4 regions of the Mesorhizobium sp. WSM4848 genome follow, and region 1 is predicted to be linked to each of the others. Evidence: predicted binding sites of a transcription regulator. Region 1 holds the regulator's gene; each other region holds the start of a gene.

The links. Region 1 encodes PhoB, which activates phosphate uptake and scavenging genes when phosphate is short. Its sites were predicted from a motif close to TGTCATNNANCTGTCAT; they were not measured.
Region 2: a site for PhoB is predicted at 4,326-4,342, ahead of phnG (phosphonate C-P lyase system protein PhnG). Genes of this name have one in related genera too.
Region 3: a site for PhoB is predicted at 4,548-4,564, ahead of phnC (phosphonate ABC transporter ATP-binding protein). Genes of this name have one in related genera too.
Region 4: a site for PhoB is predicted at 2,030-2,046, ahead of AC0L16_RS26375 (YdcH family protein). Genes of this name have one in related genera too.

The regions. Positions count from the first base shown of each region.
Region 1 covers NZ_JBVVPX010000030.1:22,655-30,100, reverse strand. Annotated here, with positions in the region: gene xylF (D-xylose ABC transporter substrate-binding protein) at 1-693, opposite strand, end outside; gene AC0L16_RS23995 (ROK family protein) at 959-2,206, shown strand; gene phoB (phosphate regulon transcriptional regulator PhoB) at 2,257-2,946, opposite strand; gene phoU (phosphate signaling complex protein PhoU) at 2,963-3,670, opposite strand; gene pstB (phosphate ABC transporter ATP-binding protein PstB) at 3,709-4,524, opposite strand; gene pstA (phosphate ABC transporter permease PstA) at 4,537-6,150, opposite strand; gene pstC (phosphate ABC transporter permease subunit PstC) at 6,143-7,446, opposite strand, start outside.
Region 2 covers NZ_JBVVPX010000027.1:37,348-44,793, forward strand. Annotated here, with positions in the region: gene phnM (phosphonate metabolism protein PhnM) at 1-335, opposite strand, end outside; gene phnK (phosphonate C-P lyase system protein PhnK) at 336-1,133, opposite strand; gene AC0L16_RS22570 (alpha-D-ribose 1-methylphosphonate 5-phosphate C-P-lyase PhnJ) at 1,130-2,077, opposite strand; gene AC0L16_RS22575 (carbon-phosphorus lyase complex subunit) at 2,074-3,180, opposite strand; gene phnH (phosphonate C-P lyase system protein PhnH) at 3,181-3,786, opposite strand; gene phnG (phosphonate C-P lyase system protein PhnG) at 3,783-4,244, opposite strand; gene phnF (phosphonate metabolism transcriptional regulator PhnF) at 4,449-5,150, opposite strand; gene AC0L16_RS22595 (alkaline phosphatase family protein) at 5,211-6,440, opposite strand; gene AC0L16_RS22600 (ABC transporter ATP-binding protein) at 6,448-7,383, opposite strand.
Region 3 covers NZ_JBVVPX010000039.1:44,606-52,051, forward strand. Annotated here, with positions in the region: gene phnE (phosphonate ABC transporter, permease protein PhnE) at 1-1,517, opposite strand, end outside; gene phnE (phosphonate ABC transporter, permease protein PhnE) at 1,522-2,496, opposite strand; gene phnD (phosphonate ABC transporter substrate-binding protein) at 2,571-3,479, opposite strand; gene phnC (phosphonate ABC transporter ATP-binding protein) at 3,620-4,477, opposite strand; gene AC0L16_RS27920 (DapH/DapD/GlmU-related protein) at 4,744-5,361, opposite strand; gene phnL (phosphonate C-P lyase system protein PhnL) at 5,358-6,065, opposite strand; gene phnK (phosphonate C-P lyase system protein PhnK) at 6,068-6,844, opposite strand; gene AC0L16_RS27935 (alpha-D-ribose 1-methylphosphonate 5-phosphate C-P-lyase PhnJ) at 6,841-7,446, opposite strand, start outside.
Region 4 covers NZ_JBVVPX010000035.1:57,851-65,296, reverse strand. Annotated here, with positions in the region: gene AC0L16_RS26385 (lytic transglycosylase domain-containing protein) at 1-148, opposite strand, end outside; gene ispG (flavodoxin-dependent (E)-4-hydroxy-3-methylbut-2-enyl-diphosphate synthase) at 153-1,406, opposite strand; gene AC0L16_RS26375 (YdcH family protein) at 1,774-1,959, opposite strand; gene AC0L16_RS26370 (YdcH family protein) at 2,200-2,403, shown strand; gene AC0L16_RS26365 (IclR family transcriptional regulator) at 2,437-3,240, opposite strand; gene AC0L16_RS26360 (transporter substrate-binding domain-containing protein) at 3,378-4,253, shown strand; gene AC0L16_RS26355 (amino acid ABC transporter permease) at 4,326-4,991, shown strand; gene AC0L16_RS26350 (amino acid ABC transporter permease) at 4,993-5,643, shown strand; gene AC0L16_RS26345 (amino acid ABC transporter ATP-binding protein) at 5,648-6,442, shown strand; gene AC0L16_RS26340 (RidA family protein) at 6,477-6,938, shown strand; gene AC0L16_RS26335 (aminotransferase class V-fold PLP-dependent enzyme) at 6,963-7,446, shown strand, end outside.

The sequences.
Region 1 (7,446 bases):
CGTCAGCGCCGCGACGACACCACCGGCGGTGCCGTCATTGGCGGCAACCACCGCATCGACCTTGTTGTCGTTGGCAGTCAGGAACTGTTCCATGTTCTTCTGGGCGTTGGCGGGAAGCCAGCCGTCCGTATAAGCCTCACCGACATTCTTGATCTTGCCGCTGTCGATGGCATCCTTGAGCACTTCCATGGAGCCGGCGAACAGGAAATCGGCATTCGGGTCGGCGCCCGAGCCCTTGATGAAGACGTAATTGCCTTCCGGCGCCACCTTGAACACTTCGCGGGCCTGCATGCGGCCAACTTCCTGGTTGTCGAAGGTCAGATAGAAGACGTCCTTGTTCTCGATCAGCCGGTCATAGCCGACGACCGGAATGCCTTCGTCCAGCGCCTTCTGCACCGCCGGACCGATGGCCGAGGCATCCTGCGCAAGGATGATCAGCGCGTTGGCGCCCTGCGAGATCAGGCTCTCGACGTCGGTCAGCTGCTTGCCGGGATTGGACTGTGCGTCAGCGGAAATATATTTGTCGCCGGCGGCCTCGATCGCCGCCTTCATGGCGGCTTCGTCGGTCTTCCAACGCTCTTCCTGGAAGTTCGACCACGAAACGCCAATGACCTTGTCCTTGGCCTGCGCGGCCGACGCGAGCGTCAGCGACATGGCGACCCCCGCCAGAATGGCGGCTGCGAATCTCTTCATGATATTCCTCCCTGCGCCGCGTAGGGCGCGACCAACTGGCCCGAAGGCCGGCACAAAGGCCTCTATTTTTTCGAGCCTCGAAAAAATACTGGTCCAACGCCGAAGCCCTGTCAACACCAATTCTGGCGGATTTTGATGTCCTGTTTGGCTTTTTTTCGAGGCTCGGAATAAATAATGACAGGCCCTTCTGCTTCTGCCAGTATTTGTCGGACATTACCGACGGCTTCCGATTCATGAGCGGCCGCGGCGATGAGGAGAAGCAAAAATGTCGGTCGGAATCCGCCATGACGATCTGCGCCGGCGCAACCGGGCGATGGTGATTTCGGCGGTACGCCGCGCAGGCCAGCCGTCGCGGACCGAGATCGCCGCAACCACCGGCCTCAGCCATTCGACCATATCGGCGATCTCTTCCGACCTGATCCAGGAAGGCATCCTGGCCGAGAGCAAGGCGAGCGAGACGGTTTCGCTGAAACGCGGCCGACCGCAGGTCGGCCTCAGCCTCAATCCGCAAGCCGCTGCGGTGTTGACCGTCGTGTTGTCGCTGAATTTCCTGTCGGTCGCCGTCATCGATTATGCCGGACAAGTGGTCGCCGAGGAACAGCGCCGGCTGGACACGCTGACCATGTCGCGCGACGCGCTGATCGGCGAATGTGTCGCCATCGTCCGGCGCCGGCTCGAAGATCCCGACCTCGATGTCCAAAGCGTCGCCCGCATCGCGCTGGCGATCCAGGGCATCACCGATTCCCATGCGCGCGCCATGTTGTGGTCGCCGATCACGCCGCAGACGAACATCGCCTTCGCCGACATTCTGGAACGCGAGTTCGGCATCCCGGCCATCATGGAGAACGACAGCAACATGATGGCCGTGGCGCTGCGCTGGCGCCACCCGGATCGCTACCGCGATGATTTCATCGCCATCCTGCTCTCGCACGGCATCGGCATGGGGCTGGTGCTGAAGGGCGAATTGTTCACCGGCACCCACTCCTCAGGCGGCGAATTCGGCCACATGATTCATCGGCCGGGCGGCGCGCTTTGCCGCTGCGGGCGGCGCGGCTGCGTCGAGGCCTATGCCGGCAACTACGCCATCTGGCGCAACGCAAGGCAATTGAGCGAGAACGCAGAGCCGGTCGCCGATGTCAGCGACGCCGAGATGCGGGCACTGGCGGCCCGGGCGCGCGAGACGGACGGACCGGAGCGCGAAGCCTACCGCAAGGCCGGCGAAGCGCTCGGCTTCGGGCTCGGCAGCCTGTTCGCGCTGATCGATCCGGCGCCGGTGGCCATGGTCGGCGCCAGCGCTGCCGCCTTCGACCTGATCGAGCCGGCCCTGCGCGAGGCCATCGCCCAGACCGCCGGCGGCCAGCATTCGGGTTCGATTTCCTTCGACACCGAGCCGAACGAGCTGCCGCTGATCCGCGAAGGCTGCGCCATGCGCGCGTTGACCTTCGTCGACCAGGAGGTTTTTGCGCCCGGCGCACAAGGCAAGTCCGGCACGATCAGGAGAGACGTGGCCTGAGTCCGAACGAGGACTCAGCCATTCGCAGGCCGGCCTCACCTGAATATCAGCTAGTCTTCCCTGATCGCGTAGCCAGCGCCACGGATGGTGCGGATGACATCGGGCATGCGACCATTGTTGACCGCCTTGCGTAACCGGCCGACATGGACGTCCACCGTGCGCTCGTCGATGTAGATCGTCTCGCCCCAGACATTGTCGAGCAACTGACTGCGCGAGAAGACCCGGCCCGGGTGCCGCATCATGAATTCGAGCAGCCGGAATTCGGTCGGCCCGAGCCGGATCTCGCTCTTCTTGCGATAGACCCTGTGCGATTCACGATCGAGCATGATGTCGCCGACCTTGAGCACGCTGGACAGCACTTCCGGCTTGGCGCGGCGCAGCAGCGCCTTGACCCTGGCCATGAATTCCGGTGTCGAGAACGGCTTGACCAGATAGTCGTCGGCTCCGGTCGAAAGGCCGCGCACCCGGTCGCTCTCCTCGCCGCGCGCGGTCAGCATGATGATCGGCAGCCGCTCGGTTTCGGGACGCACCCGAAGGCGCCGGCAAAGCTCGATGCCGGAAACCGCCGGCACCATCCAGTCGAGCACCAGAAGATCGGGCACGTTCTCCTGCAGCCGGATTTCGGCCTCGTCGCCGCGCGTCACCACCTCGACCTGATAGCCTTCGGATTCCAGATTGTAACGGAGGAGGACGCCCAGCGGCTCTTCATCCTCCACCACCATGATGCGCGGCGCGATCATCGGCCGGTCACTCCTGTCATGTCGCCGGCGCCGACATCGTCGTTTCGTCGAGCTTCGGGCGATCCGCCGGCAATTGCTGCCCGGTCACGACAAAGTAGGCGTTTTCGGCGATGTTGGTGACATGATCGCCGATACGCTCGAGATTCTTGGCGCAGAACAGAAGATGCGTGCAGGCGGTGATGTTGCGCGGATCCTCCATCATGTAGGTCAGGAGTTCGCGAAAAACCGCCGTGTATTTCACGTCGATCTTCTGGTCGTCGGCGCGCAGTTCTTTCAACGCGCCGGCATTGCGCGACACATAGTGCTCGACCACGCCGCGGAGCTGCACAAGAACGAGATCCGCCATCGTGTCGATACCGTGCGACAGATTACGCGGCGTGGCGCTCTGCCCGACTGCGCTGACCCGCTTGGCTATGTTCTTGGCCAGGTCGCCGATGCGCTCGAGATCGCCGGCCATGCGGATTGCGCCAACCACGGCGCGCAGATCTTGCGCCATCGGCTGCCGCTTGGCGATCAGCGTGATCGCACTATCGTCGAGTTCGCGCTGCCGCGCATCCATGATGGCGTCGTCCGAGACGACGCGCTGCGCCATCGCATTGTCTGATGCAAGCAACGCGCGGATCGAGGCTGCGACCATCGCGGCGGCGAGCTCGTCCATATCGCGGATCAGCCTGTCGATGTGCTCCAGTTCCTCGTCGAAAGATGCGACGGTGTGTTCACCCATGATACTGTCCTCGTGTTCGAAATTCGCCGCCGGACCGCTCAGCCGAATCGGCCGGTGATGTAGTCCTGGGTGCGCTTGTCGTCGGGGTTGGTGAACATCTTGTCGGTCGCGCCCTCCTCGACCAGATAGCCGAGATGGAACATCGCCGTGCGTTGCGACACGCGCGCTGCCTGCTGCATCGAATGGGTGACGATGACGATCGTGTAGTTCTGGCGCAGTTCGTCAATCAGTTCCTCGACGCGGGCGGTGGCGATCGGATCGAGCGCCGAACAGGGCTCGTCCATCAGGATCACTTCCGGCGATACGGCGATGGCGCGCGCGATGCACAGGCGCTGCTGCTGTCCGCCGGAGAGACCGGTGCCCGACTCGAGCAGGCGATCCTTGACCTCGTTGAACAGGCCGGCCTTCTTCAGGCTCGATTCAACGATGCCGTCCAACTCGGCCTTGCTCCTGGCCAGGCCGTGAATGCGCGGACCGTAGGCGACGTTTTCATAGATCGACTTCGGAAACGGGTTCGGCTTCTGGAACACCATGCCGACGCGGGCTCGCAGCTCGACGACATCGATTTTCGGGTCGTAGACATCCTCGCCGTCGAGCGTGATCTTGCCGCTCACCCGCGCGATATCGATCGTGTCGTTCATTCGGTTCAGGCACCGCAAGAATGTTGACTTGCCACAGCCCGATGGGCCGATCAACGCCGTCACCTGGTTCTCGCGGACATCGATATCCACGTCGAACAGAGCTCGCTTCTCGCCGTAATGAACAGAGACCTTTTCGCCCTTCATCTTGATCGAAGGGGCATTGGTTCCGCTGCTCAGTTTCTGCTCAACGCCGGCTTCCGTCATGATGTTCATATCCTCTACTCCTTACCAGCGCCGCTCGAAGCGCTTGCGCAGTATCACCGCGATGGCGTTCATGATGACCAAAAACAGCAGCAAAATCAAAATCGCCGCCGAAGTCTTCTGCTGGAATCCAGCTTCCGGGAAATCCGCCCACATGAATATCTGCACCGGCAGGATCGTCGCGGGATCGGTGAAGCCGCCGGGAATGTCGACGATGAAGGCGACCATGCCGATCATCAGCAACGGCGCGGTTTCGCCCAGCGCGTGCGCCATTCCGAGGATGGTGCCGGTCATGATGCCCGGCATCGCCAGCGGCAGGACGTGATGGAATACGGTCTGGACCTTGGACGCTCCGATGCCGAGCGCCGCCTCGCGGATCGACGGCGGCACGGCGCGCAGCGAAGCGCGCGAGGCGATAATGATGATCGGCAGGGTCATCAGCGCCAGCACCATGCCGCCGACCACCGGGGCTGACCGCGGCATGCCGAAGAAATTCAGGAATACGGCAAGTCCAAGCAGGCCGAAGACGATCGAAGGCACCGCCGCCAGATTGTTGATATTCACTTCGATCATCGTCGTCAGCCGGTTCTTGGGCGCAAATTCCTCAAGATAGATCGCCGCTGAAACGCCGATCGGGAAGGCGATGGCCAGCGTTACGATCATGGTCAGGAACGATCCGACGACCGCGCCCCAGACACCGGCCAATTCCGGCTCGCGGCTTGCGCCGGTGAAGAAGAAGATCGAGTTGAACCGGCTTTCGATCAGGCCGGCGCTCTTCAGCGTGTCGAGCCAGACGATCACCTTGTCGGAAATCTTTCGCGATGCTTCCGGCGTCTCGATGACGCGCAGGAATGCCTGGCCGCTCGCGGCGGGCGCAGTGCTCTCCAGCGCCTCGATCACCGTACCCTTTGCGATCACCGTGCCGTTGGCCGCAGGCGACAGCGCGGTCAGCTTGACCGTGCCGCCATTGAACGCGACCAGCAGCGACGACGCGCCGCTCGTCAGCGTGAGCATGCCGTTTTCGCCCTCGGTCGCACCATGGCCGCGCGCCAGCGCCAGCATGGCATCGTCGCCGAAGGTCAGATCGATGTCGCCGCTGGTTTCCGAAGGCGTGACGCTTGTCGAAATCGCTTCGTCCGAACCGACGTCGGCAAGCAAACCCTTGAGGTAGAGGTCGGCAAAATCGTCAAGTGGAACCGCGTAGTCCACCGTTCCTCCGAGCATCCCCGGATCAGCCGCAATATCCTTGCGCAGGAACACGCCTGTGCCGGTGGAAATCAGCCCGCGCAGCAGGCGCTTGTCCTGGCGGCTCGTCACATCCGGAAATTTTGCCGTAAGCGCTTGCTGAGCGATGGCGTCGTAGTTCACTTCACCGAGTTTCGCCGGGTCGACCTTGGCCGCTGAAAGATCGATCGGCAGCGTCAGATAGTTCTGCCGCAGCGCCGGAATCGCCTGCGTGACGATCGTCGACAGGAGCAGCACAAGGAACAAGCCGGCCAACGCGACGGCTGCGGCGCCAAGCCATTTGAACCATGTTTCCGTGCGGTAGCGGCCCTTCAGCCGCGCCTTCGCGGCATCGTCGGTATGAATGCTGACCGGCCGTCCGACGGCGCCCAATGACGAGATCGCATCAGTCATATTGCTCTCGGTATTTCTGGACGACGCGCAAAGCGACGATGTTGAGGGAAAGTGTGATGCAGAACAGCACCAGGCCAAGTGCGAAGGCTGCAAGCGTCTTGGCGCTGTCGAACTCCTGGTCGCCCACCAGCAGCGTCACGATCTGCACGGTCACGGTGGTGACCGCTTCGAGCGGGTTCGCCGTGAGGTTTGCCGCCAGCCCCGCCGCCATGACCACGATCATTGTTTCGCCGATTGCGCGGCTGACGGCAAGCAGCATCGCCGAAACGATGCCCGGAAGGGCAGCGGGAAGGACCACCTTGCGGATGGTTTCCGACTTGGTCGCGCCGAGGCCGGCGGAACCGTCTCTCAGGGATTGCGGAACGGCGTTGATCACATCATCGGAAAGCGAGGAAACGAAGGGAATGATCATGATACCCATGACCACGCCTGCGGCGAGCGCGGATTCAGACGCGACGTTGAGGCCCAGGCTTTCGCCGATACCGCGGAAGTAGGGCGCAACCGTCAGCGCGGCGAAGAAGCCGTAGACGACGGTCGGAATGCCGGCGAGGATTTCCAGGACCGGCTTTGCGACCGCGCGGACGCTTTTGGAGGCGTAATCCGAAAGGTAGATCGCAGCCATCAGCCCGATAGGCGCAGCCACCAGCATGGCGATGAAGGTGATGAGCAACGTGCCGGCAAACAGCGGCACCATGCCAAAAATGTCCTCGTTGACCGCCCCGGCCTCCGCTCCCGCGCCGGTGAAGGCGCTCTGCGGCGACCAATGCGTGCCGAACAGGAACTTGTAGAACGGCACCTGTTGGAAGAACCGCAGGGACTCGAAGATAAGCGACAGGACAATGCCGATCGTCGTCAGGATCGCGACCACCGAACAGGCGATCAAGAATGCGCGAAGAATGCGCTCGACCACGTGGCGCGCCCGGTAGGCCTGTGCGATGCGCGAATGGGCCCAGTAAAATCCGGACGCGGAAAGCACGAGCGCGACGGTCCAGATGATCCAGCTGCTGGTCGCATGGACCGATTTGTAGAGGGCGGCGGCCGCCTCTTTCGTGGGATCGGCGAAACCGACAAGCCCGCCAAAGGCCATCGCGCGAGCATCGCGGATGAAAGCTTCGACCTGCGGGACGCCCATTCCCGACAATTCGGAAGAGAAGCGGTCGGCAATGATCGAAGATTCAATGCTCGGCGTCACCAGCGACCACAACACGATCGCAAGCAGCGCCGGACCGGCAGCAAAAAGCGCCAGAAACATGCCATGCTGGCCAGGCAGCGAATGCAATCGCGCGACGTCGCCGT
Region 2 (7,446 bases), on a different contig from region 1:
AAAACTGTTGTGATGCCGGCTGCGGTGACCAATGCATCATGCGCTACGACAGCGGAAAGCGGGTTCCAAAGCACTCCGGCCCGGGGTAGAGCATGCTTCTCGAGATTGTCTGTATGAAGGTCGATGAGACCCGGTATAAGATAGCCTCCTCCGAGATCGATCGCGCCGGGCGCCTTGCTCCTTCCAGGAGCGATGTCATTGATGCAGCCGTCAACGACATGGACGGTTCCTTCATAAACCTCGTCCGGCAAGACGAGTCTTGCGCCGGTCAAACTCAGTTCGTTGTTGACGGAGCGTTTGACCGCCACGCGCGATGAAACGTCATTTCCGAGCATTTAGAGCACCGATGATACGAGAAGTTGCGTGTAGGCGTGATGCGGATCATCCAGGACCTGATCCGCCAGACCGGTCTCCACAAGGTTGCCCCGCCACATCACTATGATGCGGTCCGCCAACAGCCGGGCGACGGAAAGATCATGGGTCACGATCACCGCCGAGATACCGAAATCCAGGACCAACTGTCGCAACAGATCCAGCAGCCGAGCTTGGACCGAGACATCGAGCCCGCCGGTCGGCTCATCCATGAAGACGAGGCGCGGCTTGGTGACGAGAATTCTGGCGATCTGCAGGCGTTGCTGCATGCCGCCGGAAAAGGTTCTCGGGTGATGATCCGTGCGCCGCAGATCAATCTCGACCCGGGCGAGCCACTTCTGAGCCTCTTGCCGTATGTGGCCATAGTGTCGGGCACCGGTGGCCATCGGCCGCTCGCCTATGTTGCCTCCTGCGCTGACTTCCATTCTGAGGCCATCGCGCGGGTTCTGGTGCACAAGTCCCCAATCGGTACGCATCAGCTTGCGGCGCTCCGGCTCTGACAATGTCAGAATATCCGTTGGCCCCTTGTCATGGAGGTCGTAAACTACGGACCCGGTATCTGGCATCAACCGACCCGAAAGGCAGTTGAGCAAGGTCGACTTGCCGGATCCGGATTCGCCAACAATGGCGATGATCTCCCCTGGGAAGAGGTTGAAGGAAATGTTCTGGCAGCCGATCGTCTTTCCATAGCCCTTCGTAAGATTTTGCACGGAGAGCAGTGATTGTCGGCGCTTGGGTTGGACCTGAATTGCCGTTCTCATCGTAATTGCGATCCCTTTTTGATTTTAGAAGTCGGGAACGATTCAAATGGAGCCCTGCCTTGACCCTCCGGTCCAACGTGACCATGGTCTCGACGGGTTGCGCAGTAGTCGGTGTCGGAGCAAACGAACATTCGATGCCCGCTGTTATTCACGACAATCTCGTCGAGGTAACTGTCGGTCGCTCCACAAAGCGCGCAGCATTGCCTCCATTTTTGCACTCGGAACGGATGGTCTTCGAAGTCAAGATTGTGCACTTGCGTGTAAGGCGGGACCGCATAGATTCGCTTCTCGCGACCAGCACCGTAAAGCTGGATCGCCGGACTGTTCGCTATCTTCGGGTTGTCGAATTTGGGAACAGGCGACGGTGACATCAGATATCGCCCGTTGGTCATGACCGGGTAGCTGTGAGCCGTGGCAATATGGCCGAAGCGCGCAATGTCTTCGTAGAGCTTGACGCTCATCAAGCCGTATTCTGCATAGGCATGCATTTTCCGCGTCTCAGATTCCCGCGGTTCCAGACTGCGCAACGGTTCTGGCGAGGGAACCTGGTAGACGATGACTTGACCCTCTCTGAGAGGCGTTTCGGGCACGCGATGGCGTGTCTGAATGATTGTGGCCGCAGCGGTTTGTTCGCTCGTCTCGATTCCAGCCACGCTCTTGAAAAATCGGCGGATCGAGACCGCGTTCGTGGCGTCATCCGCACCTTGGTCAATCACCTTGAGCGTGTCGTTGGGGCCGATGACACTGGCTGTCACTTGTATGCCACCAGTACCCCATCCGTAGGCTAGCGGCATCTCGCGACTGCCAAATGGAACCTGCAGGCCGGGAACGGCCATCGCCTTCAAGATGCACCGACGGATCATCCGTTTGGACTGCTCGTCGAGATAGGCAAAGTTGTACGTCTGGCGGCTACGCTTGGCCGCATCTTCACGAATGCCAGTCATTCCGCCGCCTCCTTGGTTGAACGGCTGCCGACTTGCGCCTCGCGCAGCTGTCGAATGAACTGCAGGTCACCCTGAAAATCGACGTAGTGAGGCAAGGTCAAATGTGAGACGAACCCGGCTGCCTCGAGATTGTCGGTATGAGAAAGCACAAATTCCTCGTCCTGTGCGGGGTATTTCACATCCTCGCCATATTCGCGCGACCGCAACGACCGATCGACGATCGCCATTCCCATCGCCTTGCGCTCACTCTTTCCAAAGGAGAGACCATATCCCCGCGTGAAGCGTGCTGGTTCGTCGTCCGAGCCCGCAAACAAGTCCAACGTCTGGCATTCCGTGACGGTGATGTCTCCTATCGAAACGGGAAAGCCCAGTTCCTCGGGAATGAGCTCGATCGCGACGTCTCCGACCCGGGTTTCGCCGACATAGGGATGGGCTGCGCCATAGCCGCGCAGGGCGGAATAGGCCAATCCCACGACAAATCCTTCATCGCCACGTGCAAGGTTCTGCAAACGCTGATCGCGACCGGCCGGTAGCGCCAGAGGCTCTCGCGTTAGATCGAACACCGAGGCTTCATCTGGCGCAGGCACTTCGGCTTCGATCAGGCCTTCATCCGAGATGCTGTCGAAAGCACGCGGACAATTGGCGTCAAGCGGGGTCTCACCAAGTTCCGCTTTCAGCTCCTCGACTTCAGCGTTGTCGACGAGGTCGAAATCAAGCAGCCGATGCGTGTATTCGTAGGTCGAACCGAGGACCTGGCCTCCCGGAACGTCCTTGAAGGTGGCAGAGATCCGTCGCAGGATGGCCATCCGATCCGTATTGATCGCTTTCGACACCGCAAAGCGCGGCAGGGTCGTCCGGAAAGCCCGGAGTAGGAAGATCGCCTCGACTGCGTCGCCCTGAGCCTGCTTCAATGCGAGCGCTGCAAGCTCTCTGTCGTAGACCGAGCCCTCGCACATCACCCGATCGACAGCGAGACCGAGTTGCTCGGCAATCTGAGTAACCGCAAGTTCGGGGACTTCAGGATCGCCGCGCCTATCCTCTGCGATCAAGCGGTGCGAGTTGAGAATAGCCTGCTCGCCCCCTTTAACAGCCACATATGCCATTTAGATCTCCACCGATATGCTGCGAGGAAGAGCAATGATTGCGTTTCCGGAGGTAAAGAGGACATCCACCCCGATTGGATAAAGCTCCTGATTGAGCTGCCACTCTCCCCAGAACCACGACGGAAGCCCCTCAATGGCGACCGAGGCCTCGTGCTGGATCCCAGGCCCACGCCACCGAACCGGTGAACCGGCAGTAAAGGAGGGGACCTGGACAATAATGGTTGTCGAAGTCTGCGGCTCCAACTCGGTTCCGAGATGAAACTCTGCCAGGCGTGGCATCGTCACCGGATCCGTCACGATGGCAAATGCCGCTTCTTCCGCGCCAACCACGAACGGTGTAGCGCAGTGAAACCGAAGGTAATTGCGGACCTCGTCGCCGCTGGATCGGTAATCGAGCCAGATCGGTGTTTCGAAGTCTGCCAATGTGAGGCAAGCGGAGACGGTCGCCGGTGCGAGCGGTCCAACTGCCGTAGTTTCAGAGCCGAGCGTTTGCGGACGGCCCACATATGCATAGGCATCCAGGATACGGCGGAACGTGTCTTGGCTATCGAAGACGGGATGCGTGAATCCGGGCTCGATCCCGGAAGTGTCCATAATGCTGCTCATTCCGGACTCGTGCCTCGCGCCATTGCAAAAAAATCGACCTTTGTGGAAGCCGCCTTGCGGCTCTTCAGCTCACGGCGGCTCGCTTGTATTGCTTCGAATCGAGCGACCAATTCATGACTCTCGGCCGCGACTTCATCCGCCCTTTGAAGAAGCGCATCGAAGACTGCCGCCAGTTCCGCCTGGCGTTGGTCGCGTCCGAGCACGAAGGCGAACCCCGTCGTGCCGTCGGCTAGCCTCAGCGCACATCGGGTCATCGTGGCCTCACCGAGGTTAAAGGGGCTGCCGGTACCGCCTGCCCGTCCACGCAACAGGACGAGGCCGGTCTCGGGCCGACGCAGCCATTCATATTGTGGTGCGGTGGGCAGATCGCTCCATGCGCGCTCAAGGTCTTCGCACATGGTTCGCGCCAGAACCGCCATCCATCGCTGCCTTTTTTCCATTTGATTGCGCACTTGCATTCGCCGCTCGATTGAGGCGTGGATAACGGACCAGACCTAAGTTGATACATAGATATCTAGGTATCTAGTTAGAAGCACTTTGCAACACTTTAATGACAAGACGCTGTTCTGGTAAAAAAGTGTTGATCCGAGGAGGGAAGATACCGTCGTTTGGAAGGTTGAAGCCACTCACAAGCTCCCTTTCCATTCGCCGGCAATCTCGGTTTAGCCGTCGCCTTCTATCAGATATTCATATCTGTCGGCTCGGATAACGCTGAAGGCGTATTTGATCGGCAATCCGTCTGGTGTCACATCGACATTGGTTTCAAACAGCACTGGACTGGACGAAGATATTCGCAACAAAAGGGCTTCCTGTTGGGTAGGCCTTCTGGCCGTTATCCGCGTCCATTTTCGCTTGTATTGCGGGATGCCACAACGCTTCAGGGCCGCTGTCGGAGAGTTCAGCCCCTCGAACGCGGTGGCGAGACCAGGAACGCGCTCGACGGGATAATATGCGGTTCCGGTCGCCAAGGGCCAATCGTTGATGAACGAACTCGACCTTACGGCAATAACGAGCGCTGAGGGCGCGATCTTCAAATGCGATGCAAATTCCGGTTCGACAGAGATCTCGTTGATCGACAATATCTCCCGCTTCACCGACTTGTTCTGGCCAAGAAGCTTGAACGTGAATCTCGGATCACTGTCCAAGGTATGCGAAATGAAGTCGTCGGCAACGAACGTACCGACACCGTGTTGCACCCGCAGAGCCCCTTCAGACTCCAGGGCCTTGATTGCATTGCGCACGGTATGTCGATTGACGCCAAATCGTTCCGCCAGGACAAAATCGCCGGGCAGACGACCATTCTCGAAGGCTCCCGCGTGGATGTCATTGAGTATACCGGAGCGAACCACTTCCCAACGTTTCATTAAGCACCACTTCAACTGTCGATACGGCCATTGCATTCCCCAAATGGGCACAAAACCTGTTTACTCGAAAAGCGGCAGATCGGGAAATGTCTCAGTGGGTAGCCCAAGGATGGATGCAAGCGTCGGCGCGAGGCGTGTTGCTTCAGCCTCTTCCGCCACGGCACTTGGCAGGCCGGCCCCGGAGATGATGCAGATACGGTCGTCCGCACTCATACCTGGTCGAAATCCATGGGTGGATTTGTATTTCGGGCGACCGAACGGTTGGTCTGTAGGATGCCCCGCTGGCACTTCTTCGAAATCATGCAGCGGCGGAGCCACGAAGGTCGCGACGCGCTCGCGCAGCCCTACCGGCAAATGTGCATCGCTCCAAGGTTCCGCCCCGACGGTGGCCAGCCTTTGCGTAACCTCCGCACGATCGGCGGCGTTCTCGACCAGGACATGCAACGTGGCGCCTTCGGAGCTCCATGTCTTTCCGGGAATAACCAGATCGGGCAGGATCGAGGTGTCGATATTGCCGTGGCCGTGATCGCTGGCAATTGCAATCACATATTCGTCAAGCCGCTCGGACCGCCGCAAGGTTTCCAGGCAAAAACCGACGAGAGAGTCGGCAAAAGCGACTGAGAAATGGGCCTCTTCGCTCTCGTAACCGAACTCGTGCTGGAAAATGTCTGTGACATTAATCTCGGTGATGACCAGATCCGGCGGCTCTTGTGAGCCGATCAGCCTTGCGGTGGCGGAGATGGTCAATTGGTCGTCGATGAGCGTCGTTGTGACCCGAGAGATGCTATCCGGTTTTGCGGATTGCTGAACGAAGGAGGGCAGGGGAACCCTCGCCAGGCGACCGCGTGGATCCTTCACTGTCAGAAGATAGGGGGCACTGCCGTCGCTCGGAACCTTGGTGAAGCCGGGCCCGCGCATCCAACTAGGCGGAACGTAGACGGAGGTATCTTCCGGATCAACGAGAGCATGCCCGATGCAGGCCACGTCCAAACCCGCGCGTGAAGCAAGGGTTGCAATTGTCGGCACAAGAAGATGCTCCACCTCGGCCGCGATGAATGCTCCGTCGCTCAGAACGCGATTGCCAAAAACCCCGTGCCTGTCTGCTTCGACGCCTGTGAGGATCGAAGCCCGACCGGGCATGGAGGTCCCCGGCACAGCCGAACGCATTCGGCGAACGCGGTATCCGCTGTCGGCGAGCAAAGACAAAGTTGGGAGACGCACCCGATGGTTCTCAAGATAGTCCGAACTCACGCCGTCGATCATGATCAACAGGAGTTTACGACGCTTCATTTCACTGTCATCCTTTCAATTCGAAAGGTTTTTGTTTGATGCAGGCCGTCCAGTGACCGGGCACAACCTGCCGTAATTGCGGTGAAACCGTCGCACACTCCGGGCTTGCCATCGGGCACCTGGTTCTAAAGACGCAGCCGGATGGCGGTGAAAAGGCACTCGGCACTTCACCTTTCAGGACCACCCGGTTTCGTCGTCGAAGGCTTGGATGTTCGGCCGGCAGTGCGGCCAGCAAGGCTTCGGTATACGGATGCGCAGGCGCATCCCAGAACATTGCCGAAGGGGCGATCTCTATGATCCGACCGAGATACATGACGATCACCCGGTCAGCGATGTGGCTGACCGTGCGCAGATCATGCGAGATGAAAAGCATCGTCAGGGACAACTTGTCCTTCAGATCCAGGAGCAGATTAACGATCTGCGCCTGAACCGAAACATCGAGAGCCGAAATAGGCTCATCGGCGACGATGAAGTCCGGCTCGGTCGACAATGCCCTGGCGATGGCAATGCGCTGGCGCTGGCCGCCGCTGAAGCTGTGCGGATAACGGGGGCCATGCGTCCGGGATATTCCGACCTGGGACAGGAGTTCGGCCACGCGCTCGATCCGTGCTCGCGGCGTCAGATGAGCATGATGGATCGACAGCGGTTCACCGACGATTTCCCCGACGCTCATGCGTGGGTTGAGGCTGCTATAGGGATCCTGGAACACCATCTGCATATGTCGCCGAAAGGAACGCATTTCCTTTGGCGTCAGGGTCGTCAGATCGACTCCTTTGAAGCGAACCCGACCGGAACTCGGCTGGGTCAGCCGCAGCAAGCTGCGTCCCAATGTTGTCTTGCCTGAACCGGATTCGCCGACAAGAGCGACGATCTCACCAGGAAATATCGAAAACGATGCCCCGTCGACGGCTTTGATGAACCTCTTGGAACGGAATCGCGACATGGTGCGGAGTGGCAGATGGACGCGAAGATCCTCGACCTCGAGCAAAGACGGAGCGCTGAACGC
Region 3 (7,446 bases), on a different contig from region 1:
GCGGAAACGCGCCGCTCGTTGTTGCCGACACCCCCCATCAGTTTGCGTCGGAGATAGCTGGAGATGTTGTCGAAGATAAAAACGACAAGCAGAATAAGCAGAACCATGTAGAAAACATTGGCCCAGTTGGTGTTGGTGCGCATGGCCTCCCACAATTTCAGGCCGATGCCGCCGGCGCCGACAGCGCCTATGATCGTCGCTGACCGGGTGTTCGATTCCCAGAAATAGAGGGACTGGCTGAGGAATACCGGCAGAACCTGGGGCAGCACGCCGTAGCGCTGCACCATTGCCGGCGTGGCGCCGACCGAGCGGATGCCCTCGCGCTGCTTGTCGTCGATGTTCTCCAGCGCCTCGGAATAAAGTTTGCCGAGGGTTCCGGTGTCGGTGAAGAAGATAGCCGACATGCCGGCCAGCGGTCCAGGACCAAAGCCGCGCGTAAAAAACAGCGCCCAGATCAGCATGTCGACCGAGCGCAGGAAATCGAAGAAGCGCTTTGTCACCTGGTTGGCTATGCGGCTCGGCGTGACGTTGCGCGCAGCCAGGAAGGCGAGCGGAAAGGCGACGATCGAGGCCAGCACGGTGCCGACAAAAGCCATGACGATGGTCTGTAAGAGTTTCAGCCAAACGTCGCCGTGCTGCCACTCGGCGTTGTTCAAAATGTTGTCCCAGGCGAGCGCCGCGTTTGACCGTGACGGTTCGATGCGAACCCCGGAGACGATCAGTGAAGCGACCTCGCTGAACGGCTTTCCCCAGAATGGCGAGTTGGTGTCGAACACGAAATTGGCCCAGCCGAAGAAACGTCGCCAGGCGACCACCTCGTCGTTCTGCACCTCAGCGCGGCCGAGAAATCCGAACGAGACATAGGCTGTCGAGCCTGGCCTGCGTTGCTCGATCCAGTCAGGCAGCGGTGTGCGCGGCGTGACAGAACTGCCCTTGGCGATGTCAAAGACGACGCTTTCGGCGCCGCGCGTCACGGTGACGAGGTTTGGCGTGACGGCGATCTGGCCATTGCCAAGGGTGACGGTCGCCGCCACGACGGCGTTTTCGCGCACCGTTTCAGGCACCGCAGAGCGGATTGGCCCGACGCGGCGGCTGGGTTCTCGGCAGTTGGCGCACCAGGCGCCATGAACGAATCCTGCGACGACTTGTTGGTTGCGATCGCCGGCGCCGGCGCTGCCTCGACCTGGCCGCTCGATGACGGCCATCTGCTTGGCCACCCAGTCGGGATCTGGATTGGATCCCAGCTTGGAGAAGCGGGAGTAGTCGATTGTCAGATGATTGTCCTTGAATTCGATGTCGGGCCGGATTTCGTAAGACACCCAGTCGGCGAGATACGCGCCGGCAAGGTTCCAGTTCGCCTTTTCGAGAACGCTGGTGACGGAGAAGAACCACGAACAATAGAAGGTGTAGAGAATGCAAAGAAGGATGCCGATCGGAGTGGCGTAGCGTTTCCACAGCGAGCGCCGGAACGCGTCCGGATGGCGAGCGGCGATGTCGTTGATGGCCTCAGCATTCATTGCACTACTCTCCGCGCCCGTATGCGAACGCCTGCCGGCCGACAAGACGGTGTCTCAGCCATGCTGAAAACTGGTCGACGGCGACAATCGTGCAGAACAGCAGAAAGACGATGGCGATGGTCTTGGCCTCATGGCCTCGGCCGATCGAAAGACGCAGGGATTCGCCGATGCCGCCGGCGCCGACGGCGCCAAGTATGGTCGAAGCGCGCACATTGATCTCGAAGCGGAGCAGGAAATAGCTGATGAAGTTGGGCAGGACCTGAGGCACGATGCCGAACCACACCCGTTCGACCCAATTGGCGCCTACGGCCCGCAAGCCTTCTTCAGGCTTCATGTCGGCATTTTCGACGACTTCGAAGAACATTTTTCCGAGCGCGCCGACGGTATGGATGCTGACCGCAATGATCGCAGGAATTGGTCCTAATGAGAAAATCGCCAGAAAAAAGCCCGCAATGACAATTTCCGGAAAGGCGCGGACAATTTCAAGGAAGCGGCGCGTGAAGAAACGGAGCCAGCGGCTGGCCGTGATATTGCCTGCAGCGAAGAAGCAGAGCAGGAAACCGAACGTGGCGCCCACCAGCGTCGAAAACAGGGCGATGTTCAGCGTCTCGACCATCCGGTGGAAATACTCCGGAATGTAGATGCTCTGGGTCAGGTAGACCCGGCCCTCCGGGTAGTCGAACTTGAGGCTGCCGTCGTCATAGGGGGACGGTAGGTCGAACAGCGCGCGCGCCGGGTCGAACCAGTCGCGTGGCTTCAACTCGGCGAAAAAGTCGGCGACATAGGGAAGGCGATCGAAGAACTTTCCGGCGTTGGTTTCGTTGGCGAACCAGAGCGAGCCAGAGAGTGCAAGAAACAGGAAAACCAGGCCGCCGATCGTGTAAAGGCGCCGGCGGGCGGCGAGGTCGCGCCAGTGCCGCTCGACGGTGGCTGCCTCGGGTGAAAGCGCGGGCGCGCGGTAAACGTCGGTCGCACTCATCGATAGATCCCCGGCCCCGGATGCGGCAACGCCGCCGGCAGCACATGGCTCCGGCGGCGTTTTGGCAGTTTGCTTTACGAGCCGATCTTCGCCTTACGGGCGTCGATGATCGGCTGGTAGAATTCCGGGGTAACCGGCGAATAGCCCTTGTAATCGCCGCCTTGAATCGCCGAGAAACAGGCCGGATCGGTTTCCGGAAGCTTGGTCAGGAAATCGGTGATCTTCTGCTTGGCGCCGGCGTCGATCGACGTACGCAAGACCAGCGGGCCGTTCGGGATCAGCGGCGACTGCCACAGTTCGACAAGGTCATCCATCTTGAGGACGCCCTTGTCGACCATCTTGCGCAGATTGCCCGAGCTGTAGCCGTCGTTGAAGTCGCCGACGCCGGAAGCCCAGGTGGTGCCGGCATCGAACGTGCCCTTGAGGACTTCAAGGACAAGCTGTTCATGGCCGCCGCCGAAACCGGTCGACGCGAAGTAGCTCTTCACATCCATGCCGATGTCCTTGGGCAGTGACGTGACCGGGATCAGGTAACCAGAAGTCGAATCGGGATCGGCGAAACCGAGTTTCTTGCCCTTCATGTCGGCGAGCGTCTTGATGCCGGAATCAGCACGCGCGACCATGACCGCACGGTAGCCGGTCGAGCCGTCGGTCTGGATCGTCGTCAGGATCGGTTGAACCGCGTCCTTGTTTTCGAGATAGACCTTGGCGTAGGCGGAAGCGCCGAGCTCGGCAAAGTCGAGCGTGCCGCCGAGCAGGCCCTGGATGACGCCGTCGTAGTCAGCGGCCGGGAACAGCGAAACTTTTTCGACGCCGAGGACTTGCTTGATGTGGTCGGCGAAGCACTGGTAGTTGCGCAGGCGGTCGGCTTCGTTCTCGCCGCCCAGAATGCCGACGCGGAATTCCTTCAGGTCCTGTGCCTGAACCGCGCCCACCGCCATGGCGAAGATGGAAACGGCACCGAAAAGTATTTTTCTAAACATTTCGCGTCTCTCCTGTTGGTTCCGGCGTCGCGCCGGAAGCGTTTTACGCCGGCCTTGATGCGGACTGGCGGTCCGGGCGCTCTGTCGTCGTCTGCTTTCGTATACTCGTATACCGGTATCCACTGGCCGGGATCTTGGAGCTAATAGCCGGGAAATGCCGGCTCGAGCGGTCCGGCGGATGCGGCGATCTTTTGCTTGATGGCAACGCTGGTCGAGGTGATCGCCTCGGAGATTTCACCGCCATTGCTGTTGGCGCCATAGACCATGCGCACGGCCTCCCGATTGAGGTCTTCGGGCGGGCCGTCGAACACCACCTTGCCGGCGGCCATGCCGATGATGCGGTTGCAATAGGTGCGCGCGGTATCCAGCGTGTGCAGATTGGTGACGACGGTGAGGCCCTCGCGCAGATTGATGTCCTGCAGCGAATCCATCACCACCTTGGCGTTGAGCGGGTCGAGCGAGGCGATCGGCTCGTCGGCGAGGATGACTTTCGGCTGCTGCATCATGGCGCGGGCAATCGCAACGCGCTGCTGCTGGCCACCGGACAAGGTGCCGGCTGGCTGCAGAGCCGTGCGGGCGATGTCGAGACGTTCGAGCGCGGCGATTGCCTCGGCCCGTTCCTCGCGGGAGAAGACACCGAGCAGATTGACAAGGGTCGAGCGGTGATTGAGCCGCCCGAGCAGCACATTGGTCAAAACGTCAAGGCGCGGCACCAGGTTGAATTGCTGAAAGATCATGGCGCAATCGCGCTGCCAGCGCCTGAGCAGCGAGCCGCGCAGGCTGGAGACTTCGGCGCCGTCAAAGAAGATCGAGCCCTGGCTGGGATCGATGAGGCGGTTGATCATCCGCAAAAGCGTCGACTTTCCGGCCCCGGAGCGGCCGATGATGCCGACCATCTGGCCGTGCGGGATCGAGATCTCGACATTGCTGACGGCGGTGTTCCTGCCAAACCGACGGGTGACGCCGCGGATTTCGAGCGTGGCTGCGGTTGCTGACATAGGCAAGTTCCAGTCCAGTCGCGTTTCGAAGGTCTGTTAACCTTGGCTAGCGCAGCCGCGTGAAGCCGCGGTGTCGGATTGATGTCAGATTTGTTACTGTCCACAGCCTGGAAGGGGGCGAGCCGGCGGCCGCAGTTCGATCAAGTGAATGGTGAATGGTGAATGGTGAATGGTGAATGGTGAATGGTGAATGGTGAATGGTGAATGGTGAATGGTGAATGGTGATAAGAACGGCTTCCCTGCCGCCATTCACTATTGACCATTCACTAACCGCCGTATTTTTCCAGAAATGCTTCCGCCGAAAGCGCGCGAAAATCGTCGAGCGCGGCGCGCAGGCGGGCATGGTCCCAATCCCACCAGGCGAGTGCCTGAAAGCGTTCCGCCGTACGGCGGTCGAAGCGTTCGCGGATCGGTTTGGCCGGCACGCCGCCGACAATGGTGTAGGGCGCGACGTCCTTCGACACCACGGCGCCGGCGCCGACCGCTGCGCCATCGCCGACGCTGACGCCGGGCAGGATGGTCGAGCCGTGGCCAAGCCAGGTGTCGTGGCCGATGGTGACCCGTTTGGCGCGGCGCTGCGCGAAAAATTCGCTCTCGTGCTCGGCGTCGTCCCAATAGTCCGAGGCGCGATAGGTGAAATGGTGCAGCGTCGGCCGCCAGGTCGGATGGTTGGTGGCGTTGATGCGCACGCTGGCGGCGATGTTGGCGAATTTGCCGATCGTCGCGCACCAGGCACTGCAGTCCTGCATCATGTAGGAATAGTCGCCGACCGTACTTTCCGAAAGCCGGCAGCCTTCGGCGATCTCGGTCCAGCGGCCGAGCGTCGAGTTGTCGACTTCCGCTGTCTCGTGGACAAGCGGCGTTTCCGACAGTTTTCGGGTCACGCGGCGATTTTCCCGGCGGCAAAAGCGGTCACGTCGATGACGCGGTCGGCCACTGCCTCGCGCACGTCGTGGTCGTGGAAGATGCCAAGCAGGGCGACGCTGGCCGCCTTCTTGGCCGCGATCAGCGCAATCACCACGTCGCGGTTGCTGGCGTCGAGCGAAGCGGTCGGTTCGTCGAGCAGCAGGATCGGGTGCTCGGTTATGAAGCCGCGCGCGATGTTGACGCGCTGCTGCTCGCCGCCGGAAAAGGTCGCCGGCGGCAGCATCCAGAGCTTTTCCGGCAGGTTGAGTTGCGCCAGCAAGGCGCGTGCCTTGTTGCGCGCGACCTCACGGTCCTCGCCGCGCTCGACCAGCGGTTCGGCGACGACATCCAGCGCCGAGACGCGCGGCACGGTGCGCAGGAACTGGCTGACATAGCCGATCGTGAGGCGGCGCACGGCAAGCACGGTGCGTGGGCTGGCCGTCGCCAGATCGATGAGCCCGTCCTCGTGCTGGACGATGATCTGGCCTGCGTCGACGGCATAATTGCCGTAGAGCATCTTCAGGATCGAGCTCTTGCCGGCGCCGGAGGGGCCGCCGAGCACGGCACATTCGCCGCTCCTGATCGAGAACGACACGCCGGCGACGACAGGCAGTTTGATGCCGTCACGCAGATGCATGGTGAAGCTCTTGGCGACATCGGCGACGACGAGCGGGGTTGCCATGGTTACACCTGCAGGATCGAAGAAACGAGTAGCTGGGTGTAGGGCGCGCGCGGATCATCGAGCACGCGGTCGGTGAGGCCGCTTTCGACGACGCGGCCGTCCTTCATCACCATCATGCGTTGCGACAGCAGACGCGCCACCGCAAGGTCGTGGGTGACGACGATGGCCGCCAGGCCGAGATCGGTGACCAGGCCGCGCAACAGGTCGAGCAGGCGCGCCTGCACCGAAACGTCGAGGCCGCCGGTCGGCTCGTCCATGAACACCAGCCGCGGCCCGGTGACGAGGTTGCGGGCGATCTGCAGGCGCTGGCGCATGCCGCCGGAAAAGGCGCGTGGTTCGTCGTCGATACGGTCCTCGTCGATCTCGACGCGCGACAGCCAGTCGACGGCGGTGGCGCGGATATTGCCATAGTGGCGGTCGCCGACCGCCATCAGCCGCTCGCCGACATTGGCGCCGGCCGACACCGTCATGCGCAGCCCGTCGGTGGGATTCTGGTGGACAAAACCCCAGTCGGTGCGCATCAGGAAGCGGCGCTCGGCCTCGCTCATGCGGTAAAGCTCGCGGAACTGGCCGTCGCGCATGCGGTAACTGGCGGTGCCGGAGCTCGGCAGCAATCTGGTCGACAGGCAGTTGAGCAGCGTCGTCTTGCCGGATCCGGATTCGCCGACCACAGCCAGCACCTCGCCCGGCCAAAGGTCGAAGCTGACGTTTTCGCAACCAATGCGCGAGCCGTAGAATTTTGACAGCGCTGAAACGCGCAGCAGCGGCTCGTCGCTCATTGCGCTGGCTCCATCGTCTCGGGCGCAAGGTGGCCGCGATGGCCTCGCTCGCGCCGTTTCTCGCAATGGTCGGTATCGGAGCAGACGAACATGTGGCCACCATGGTCGTCGAGGATGACCTCGTCGAGATAGACGTTCTCGGCTGCGCACAGTGCGCAGGGCTGGTCGAAGGTCTGCACCTCGAACGGATGGTCCTCGAAGTCGAGGCTGATCACGTCGGTGAAAGGCGGCAGCGCATAGATGCGCTTTTCGCGGCCGGCGCCAAACAGCTGCAGAGCCGGTGAACGGTGCATTTTCGGGTTATCGAACTTCGGCGTCGGCGACGGGTCCATCACATAGCGACCCTCGACCTTGACCGGGTAGGCGTAGGTGGTGGCGATGCGGCCGTGCCTGGCGATGTCTTCGTAGAGTTTTACATGCATGAGGCCGTATTCCTCCAGCGCATGCATTTTCCGCGTTTCCGTCTCGCGCGGTTCGAGGAAGCGCAGCGGCTCGGGGATCGGCACCTGATAGACCAGCACCTGGCCCGATGTCAGCGGATGTTCGGGAATGCGGTGACGGGTCTGGATGATGGTCGCCTTGGCCGTCTCGGTGGTGACGGC
Region 4 (7,446 bases), on a different contig from region 1:
GCGCCTCGATCAGATTGCAAACACGGTCGAGCAGCCGCTGCTTGGCGGGGCGCGGCGGATCGGCGTGGACGGCTGTCGCCCAGCCCAGCCCACCGAGCAGAACCAATCCACCAAGCAAAATCGGCGTCGCCCAAGGGAAGCGCCGCATCGACCTACTCCGCCGCGGCCTTGCCGGATTGCCCAAACCGCTGCTCGATATAGTCGGCGACCATTTTCTCGAAGTCGGCGGCGATCGAAGGGCCGCGCAGCGTCGCCGCCTTCCTGCCGTCGACGAATACCGGCGCCGTCGGCGTCTCGCCGGTGCCGGGCAGCGAAATGCCGATATCGGCATGTTTGGATTCACCCGGACCGTTGACGATGCAGCCCATCACCGCGACTTTGAGGTTTTCAACGCCGGGGTATCTTTCACGCCACACCGGCATGTTCTTGCGCAGATCCGCCTGGATGCTCTGCGCGAGTTCCTGGAACACGGTAGAGGTGGTGCGGCCGCAGCCGGGGCAGGCGGCGACGATCGGCACGAACTGCCGGAACCCCATGGTCTGCAACAGTTCCTGCGACACTTGCACCTCGCGGGTGCGGTCGCCGTTCGGCTCCGGCGTCAGCGAGATGCGGATCGTGTCGCCGATGCCTTGCTGAAGAAGAATGCCCATCGCCGCGGACGAGGCGACAATGCCTTTCGAACCCATGCCGGCCTCGGTGAGGCCGAGATGCAGCGCGTGGTTGGAGCGGGTGGCAAGCTCGGTGTAGACCGCGATCAGATCCTGCACGCCGCTGACCTTGGCCGACAGGATGATCTTCTGGCGGCCAAGGCCGATCTCCTCGGCCATTTCGGCCGAAAGGATCGCCGACTGCACGATCGCCTCGCGCGTTACCTCCTGCGCGGTCAGCGGAAAGCCGCGGCGCTGGTTGTCGTCCATCAGCCTGGTCAAAAGCTCCTGGTCGAGCGACCCCCAGTTGACGCCGATGCGCACCGGCTTGTCGTACCGGATCGCGATCTCGACGATCGCCGCGAACTGCCGGTCCTTCTTGTCCTTGAAGCCGACATTGCCGGGATTGATGCGGTATTTGGCCAGCGCCTCGGCGCAAGCCGGGTGGTCGGCGAGCAGCTTGTGGCCGATATAGTGGAAATCGCCGACCAGCGGCACATTGATGCCGAGCCGTTCGAGCCGCTCGCGGATGGCGGGCACGGCGGCGGCACTCTCGTCGCGGTCGACGGTGATGCGCACGATCTCGGAGCCGGCGCGATGCAGCGCCGCAACTTGAGCAACTGTCTGGTCGACGTCGGCGGTGTCGGTGTTGGTCATCGACTGAACGACGACAGGGGCGCCCCCGCCGACCATCACGCCGCCGACGTCGACACCGACAGACGTGCGGCGCGGCAAGGGTGAAGAAAAATATCCGGTCATGGCCGGCTGCCCTTTGTTAGCGCCGAATTCCGGAATCGGTTTCCGGCTGCGCAAAAATCAAAATACAGCGTCCATTGCGCGTCCGAAAGGAGGCGCGGCGCTATAGAAGGTCCCGGCATGAGGTGGAGGAGCAAAGATGGCTTGTCAATGGCGACAGGCAGGCAAACCTGTCAAATCGAACCGCCGGACAAATAAGGAAACGCTCCGGCGGCATTGGTTGTCACCGGAGAAAATGGTCGCGCCAAGCGCGCACTGTCCCGCACGATCCCGAAACCGAAAGGATTTTCGGAAACGACCATGCGCCAAAATCAGAAGCACGACAGCGCCCTTTGCGCGTCCAAAGGACGCGCAGCGCCGTAGATGAGCGTCAGTGCGTGGTGGGTTTCGGTTTCGCCTTCAATTTCTCAATCTCGTCCTTGAGCGCCAGCTTGCGCCGCTTGAGATTCACGATTTCGAGGTCATCGACCGATGGATGGTTCATCGCATCATCGATTTCGCGTTCGATGTCGCCGTGTTTCCGCTGCAGCTCATCAAGATGGGATGCAAGAGACATGATTGGTTCTCCCTTTCATGGTTTCCTCGATTGCAGCCGTCAAGGCGCGTCCCACCGCAATTTCGCTTCTGTGACGGCATAATGACAGTGTGCCACTATCGGGCATCGATGTCGAATGCTGCGTGGTAGCATTCCACGACAATACGAAATGTGGTATTGGCTGCGCGCCGGTGCAAGATACCTCCGGCCTCGCCCAATCAGGCCCATTTTTGGGCGCCGCAGACGTGCAGACGGTAGATAATGTCCGAACAGGAACAGGCTGATATCCGCCTCGAATATTCTCGGCTGAAACAGGAGCACGCCGATTTCGACGCGGCCATCAACGCGATGATCGCCATGAGCTGCGACCCTCTGCAGATCCAGCGCATGAAGAAGAAAAAACTTTTCCTGAAAGACCGGCTGATGGCGCTGGAAGACCGGATCATCCCCGACATCATCGCGTGAGCGAATCCCGCTTACGGTCGCGACAAATCCTGCTCATTCCGTGATCGAAAGCCTCGCCGCGCGTTCGCGCAGCAGGGCGATGAGATCGCCGGTCTTCTCCTCGGAAGTGTCGATGGGAACCACCAGGCATATCGTCGCCTCGACCTTGCCGGCAGCTGAAAGGACCGGCGCGGCAAGGCACTTTGTATAGGCATCGACAAGACCTGAGGTCACACAGTAGCCGGCAGCCCCGGCCGTAGCGATATCTTCTATGAAGTCGCCCAGCAACAATCTGCGGCCGTCCGGCAGGACGAGATCGTCTTCGGACACCATGTCTTCGATCACGGCCCTTTCGAAACCGGCGAGAAGCAGGCGCCCGGAAGCGGTCCAGGGAAGCGGGATCTGCAGACCTGTGGCCGAACTGATCCGGAACGGCCTGGTGCCCGGGCTTGAATGGACAATCGTGTAGCGGCCGCTTTGCAGCATGCACAATTCGGAGGTCTCGCCTGTCTCGCGCGAAAGATTGTCGACTTCCTGACGCCCTCTCCTGAGCAGGTCGTTGCCGCGCACATAGTCCATTCCGTAGAGATAAAGCTTCTTCCCGAAATAGACGCGGTTGCCGTCGCCGGCCATTTCCAGCAGGCCCGCATCCACGAGCGAGCGCACAAGCGTGTAGATCGTCGAGCGCGGCGCATTCACTCCCTTGGCGAGATCGCCAATCCCGATCGCTCGCTGGTTCGCGTGAAGAAACTCCAGAATATGGAGCACCCGGTTGAGACCCTTTTCGCGGGAGCCCGCAATCCTGTCTTCGCCCGGATCGGCGTCCGGCCGAACTGCCAAGGCATTGCCATCTTGCATTGCTGATTCCTGATGTTAGTATCTGTCTTGTACAGGATACATGTGTCTTTTGTAAGAGACAATCCAGCAGATTACTGATGCCAGCTTACGGATGCATGTATCGGCAAAGGGGAACACAACACGAAAAGGAGGTCGCCGTGAACGACACATCCAAAAGACGTGATTTTCTGAAACTGGCCGGGCTTGCAACGGCCGGAGTGGTGGGCGCAGCCGCAACAGTCGATGTTCAGAAGGCGGCGGCGCAAGCGGTGCCGGACAGCCTGCTGCGCACCGTTCTCGATCGCGGCAAGGTGATCGTCGGCACCGGCAGCACCAACGCACCCTGGCACTTCGAAAACGATGCCGGCGAACTGGTCGGCATGGACATCACCATGGGGCGCATTCTTGCCAAGGGACTTTTCGACGATACGACCAAGGTCGAATTCGTCATGCAGGATCCGGCCCAGCGCATTCCGAACGTGACCACCAACAAGGTCGACATTTCGATCCAGTTCATGACCATGACCGCCCAGCGCTCGCAGCTGATCCACTTCTCCCGGCCCTATTACGTCGAAGGCATCGCCTTGCTGACCCTTCCGAACGCCGAAAACAAGACCTTCGACAAGCTGCTTGCCGGCGGTTCGGCGACGCGGGTTTCCATCCTGCAGAATGTCGATGCCGAGGCGAATGTGCACGTCGTCCTGCCGGAGGCGCAGGTGATGCAGATAGACACGCAGGCCAACGTGCTGCAGGCACTGGAATCGAAGCGCGTCGACGCCGCCGCCGTCGATCTGTCGACGGTCCGCTGGCTCGCCTCGCGCAATCCGGACAAATACTTCGATGCCGGCAAAAGCTGGTTCTCGATGCTTTACGGCGCCGCACTTCGGCAAGGCGACCTCGACTGGCTGACCTTCGTCAATACGACCTTCACCACCGCCATGTTCGGCCATGAGACGGCGCTCTACGACGCTGCATTCAAGGACTATTTCGGACAGGAGCCGCCGGCCCGCCATCCCGGCTTCCCGGTCATCTGAGATAAGCAGGCGGAAGGGCTTGCACCCTTCCGCCTGCTTATCGTCGACAGCCCTCGATAATGACAGGGACACATGGGCTATACCCTGAACTTCAACCTGATCTGGCGGCATTTCGACAAGCTTTGGGGCGGGCTGCTGCTCAGCCTCGAGCTGGCCGTGATCTCCATCGCGATCGGCATCCTCATCGGACTGCTTCTGGCGGTCTGGTACGTGTCGGCCGGGCGTGCGGTGCGGACCGTCATCGCCGCCTATGTCGAGTTCATCCGCAACGTGCCGCTGATCCTGCTCGTCTATCTCGTCTTCTACGGCCTGCCGACGGTGGTCGACATCGCCTACAGCGCGCAGACCTCGTTCATTGCCACGCTGTCGCTCTATAGCGGCGCTTATCTGGTCGAGGTGTTCCGCTCGGGGCTCGAAGCGGTTCCGCGCGGACAGATCGACGCCGGCAAGGCGATCGGCCTGACGCCATGGCAAAGGCTGGTCCATGTGCGCCTGCCGACGATGCTGCGCATAACGCTGCCCGCGCTTTCCAACACGTTCCTGTCGCTGTTCAAGGACACGTCCGTTGCCTCGGTCATTTCGGTGCCCGAGCTCACCTACGGCGCCCAGTGGATCAACTTCAACACCTTCCGCATCGTCGAGGTCTACCTTGTGGTGACGGCGATGTATCTCTTGACCGGCTACGCGCTTCTTTTTGCACTTCGGCTTGTCGAGCGCCGGTTCAGGGCGGCGCACTAGGATGCTTGGCCAGATCGCCTATGCCTTGCCCTTCCTGGCCCAGGGTTTTGCCGTGACGCTATGGGTGTCGCTGCTGGTCGTGGTGTTGTCGCTCGTCGCCGGCGCGATGATGGGCGTCGGCCTTGTCTATGGCCCGGCTCCGCTGCGCTGGGCGGTGCGCATTTTCAGCGATACCATACGCGGCATTCCGATCCTGGTGCTCATCTTCTTCGTCTATTACGGCCTGCCTGCCGTCGGCCTCCATCTGGAATCCTTCTGGGCAGCCGTGCTGGCGCTCACCCTGTTCAAGACGGCGCAGGTCATCGAGTATCTGCGCGGTGCGGTCGGTTCCATACCGAAGGGGCAGTCCGAAGCGGCGATGGCGATCGGGCTGACCTTTCGCCAGCGACTGGCCTACGTCATCTTCCCGCAAGCGTTCAGGCGTTTCCTGCCACCATGGATCAATGGCGTCACCGATGCGGTGAAGGGCAGCGCGCTGGTCTCGCTGCTCGGCATCACCGACCTGATGCACGCCATCAACCAGGTCATCGGCCGCACCTACGAAGCGATGCCGCTCTACATCCTCGGCGCGGTCATCTACTTCGCCGTCAATTACGCGCTCTCCCTGGCCAGCCGACGGTTGGAGCGGCGTTTCTCCTTCATCCGGGAATAGCAAGATGTCCATCTCCCCGTCCGCCAATCCGGCGCTTCTCGACATCTCCGAGGTTTCCAAATCCTTCGGATCCGTCGCGGTCCTGCGCTCCGTCAGCCTGCAGGTGACGCGCGGCGAGGTGGTGACTGTCATCGGGCCTTCCGGCAGCGGCAAGACCACGCTGCTGCGCTGCGTCAACTTCCTGGAGAGCTACGACAGCGGCTCCATCCGCATCGACGGCAAGGAGGTCGGCTTCCGCGAGACGGCAACACGCCAGCGCCGCAGCGAGCGCGACCTGGCGAAGATGCGGGCCGAAACCGGAATGGTGTTCCAGAGTTTCAATCTGTTTCCGCATCTGACGGCGACCGGCAACATCATGCTTGGCCTGCGCAAGGTGCGCGGCAAGAGCAATGCCGAGGCCCGTGCCATTGCCGAGCACTGGCTCGGCCGGGTCGGCCTTGCCCACAAGGCCGACAGCCTGCCGGCCGAGCTTTCCGGCGGCCAGCAGCAGCGCGTCGGCATCGCCCGCGCGGTGGCGATGGAGCCGAAAATCCTGCTTCTCGACGAGATAACCTCCGCGCTCGATCCGGAACTCGTCGGCGAGGTGCTCGAGGTCGTGCGCAGCCTGGCCAAGGACGGCATGACGATGGTGATGGTCACGCACGAGATGGCCTTTGCCCGCGATGCCTCGAGCCGCATCATCTTCATGGCAGATGGCGGCGTCAGCGCCGCAGGCCCGCCCGGCGAGATTCTGGGCGCGGAGATCGACAACGAGCGTCTCCGCAGTTTCCTGGCGCGGTTTCGTGCCTCGTATTTCTGACATGACGGCGAAAGCTGTCGCAAGGAGCCTTTTCATGACGCCTTACCTCCGGCTTGCCGAATTGGGCCTGACGCTGCCCGAGCCGCCGACGCCGATCGCCAACTTCGTCACCCACGCCGAAAGCGGACGGCTTATCTTCCTCTCCGGCCAAGGGCCATTGCGCGCCGACGGCACGCTTTGCACCGGCAAGGTCGGCGAGGACGTCACGATTGAAGAGGCCTATAAGCATGCCCGTCTCACCGGCCTGAACCTGCTCGCCGTCATGCACGCTGCGGCAGGCGACCTCGGCCGCATCGTGCGCGTCGTCAAGCTGCTTGGCTTCGTCAACGCGATCCCGACCTTCAGCGACCATCCGAAGGTGGTGAATGGCTGTTCCGATCTTTTCGCCGCTGTCTTTGATAGTATCGGCGGGCACGCCCGTTCGGCGATCGGTGTCGGCTCACTGCCGGGCAACATCACCGTGGAAATCGAGGCGGTCGTCGAGATCGCCGCCTGAAATCTGCCAATGGGACCTCTAGAGATGAAAACCTATTCCGCAAGCGGCTCCAACACGACAATCCGCGAACGGCTCGGCCTTCGCCCGATCATCAATACCTCCGGCACGATGACGGCGCTCGGCGCCTCGATCATCGTCCCGGAAGCGATCGCCGCGATGTCGGAAATCGCCTCGCAATGGGTGGAGATGGACGATCTGCAACGCGCCGCAAGCACTGTCGTCGCGCGCCTCACCGGCGGCGAGGCCGGCTTCGTCACCGCGTGCTGCGCCAGCGGCATCACCATGGCCATTGCCGGCACGATGACCGGCACCAACCTTCTGGCGATCGAGCGGCTGCCGGACGACACCGAGGGTCTCAAGTCGGAGGTCATCGTCCAACTCGGCCACATCGTCAATTACGGCGCGCCGATCGACCAGTCGATCCGGCTGGCCGGGGCAAGGACCGTACCGGCCGGTACGGTCAGCGTGACGCAGGACTATCATGTGCGCGAGGCGATCCGCGACCGCA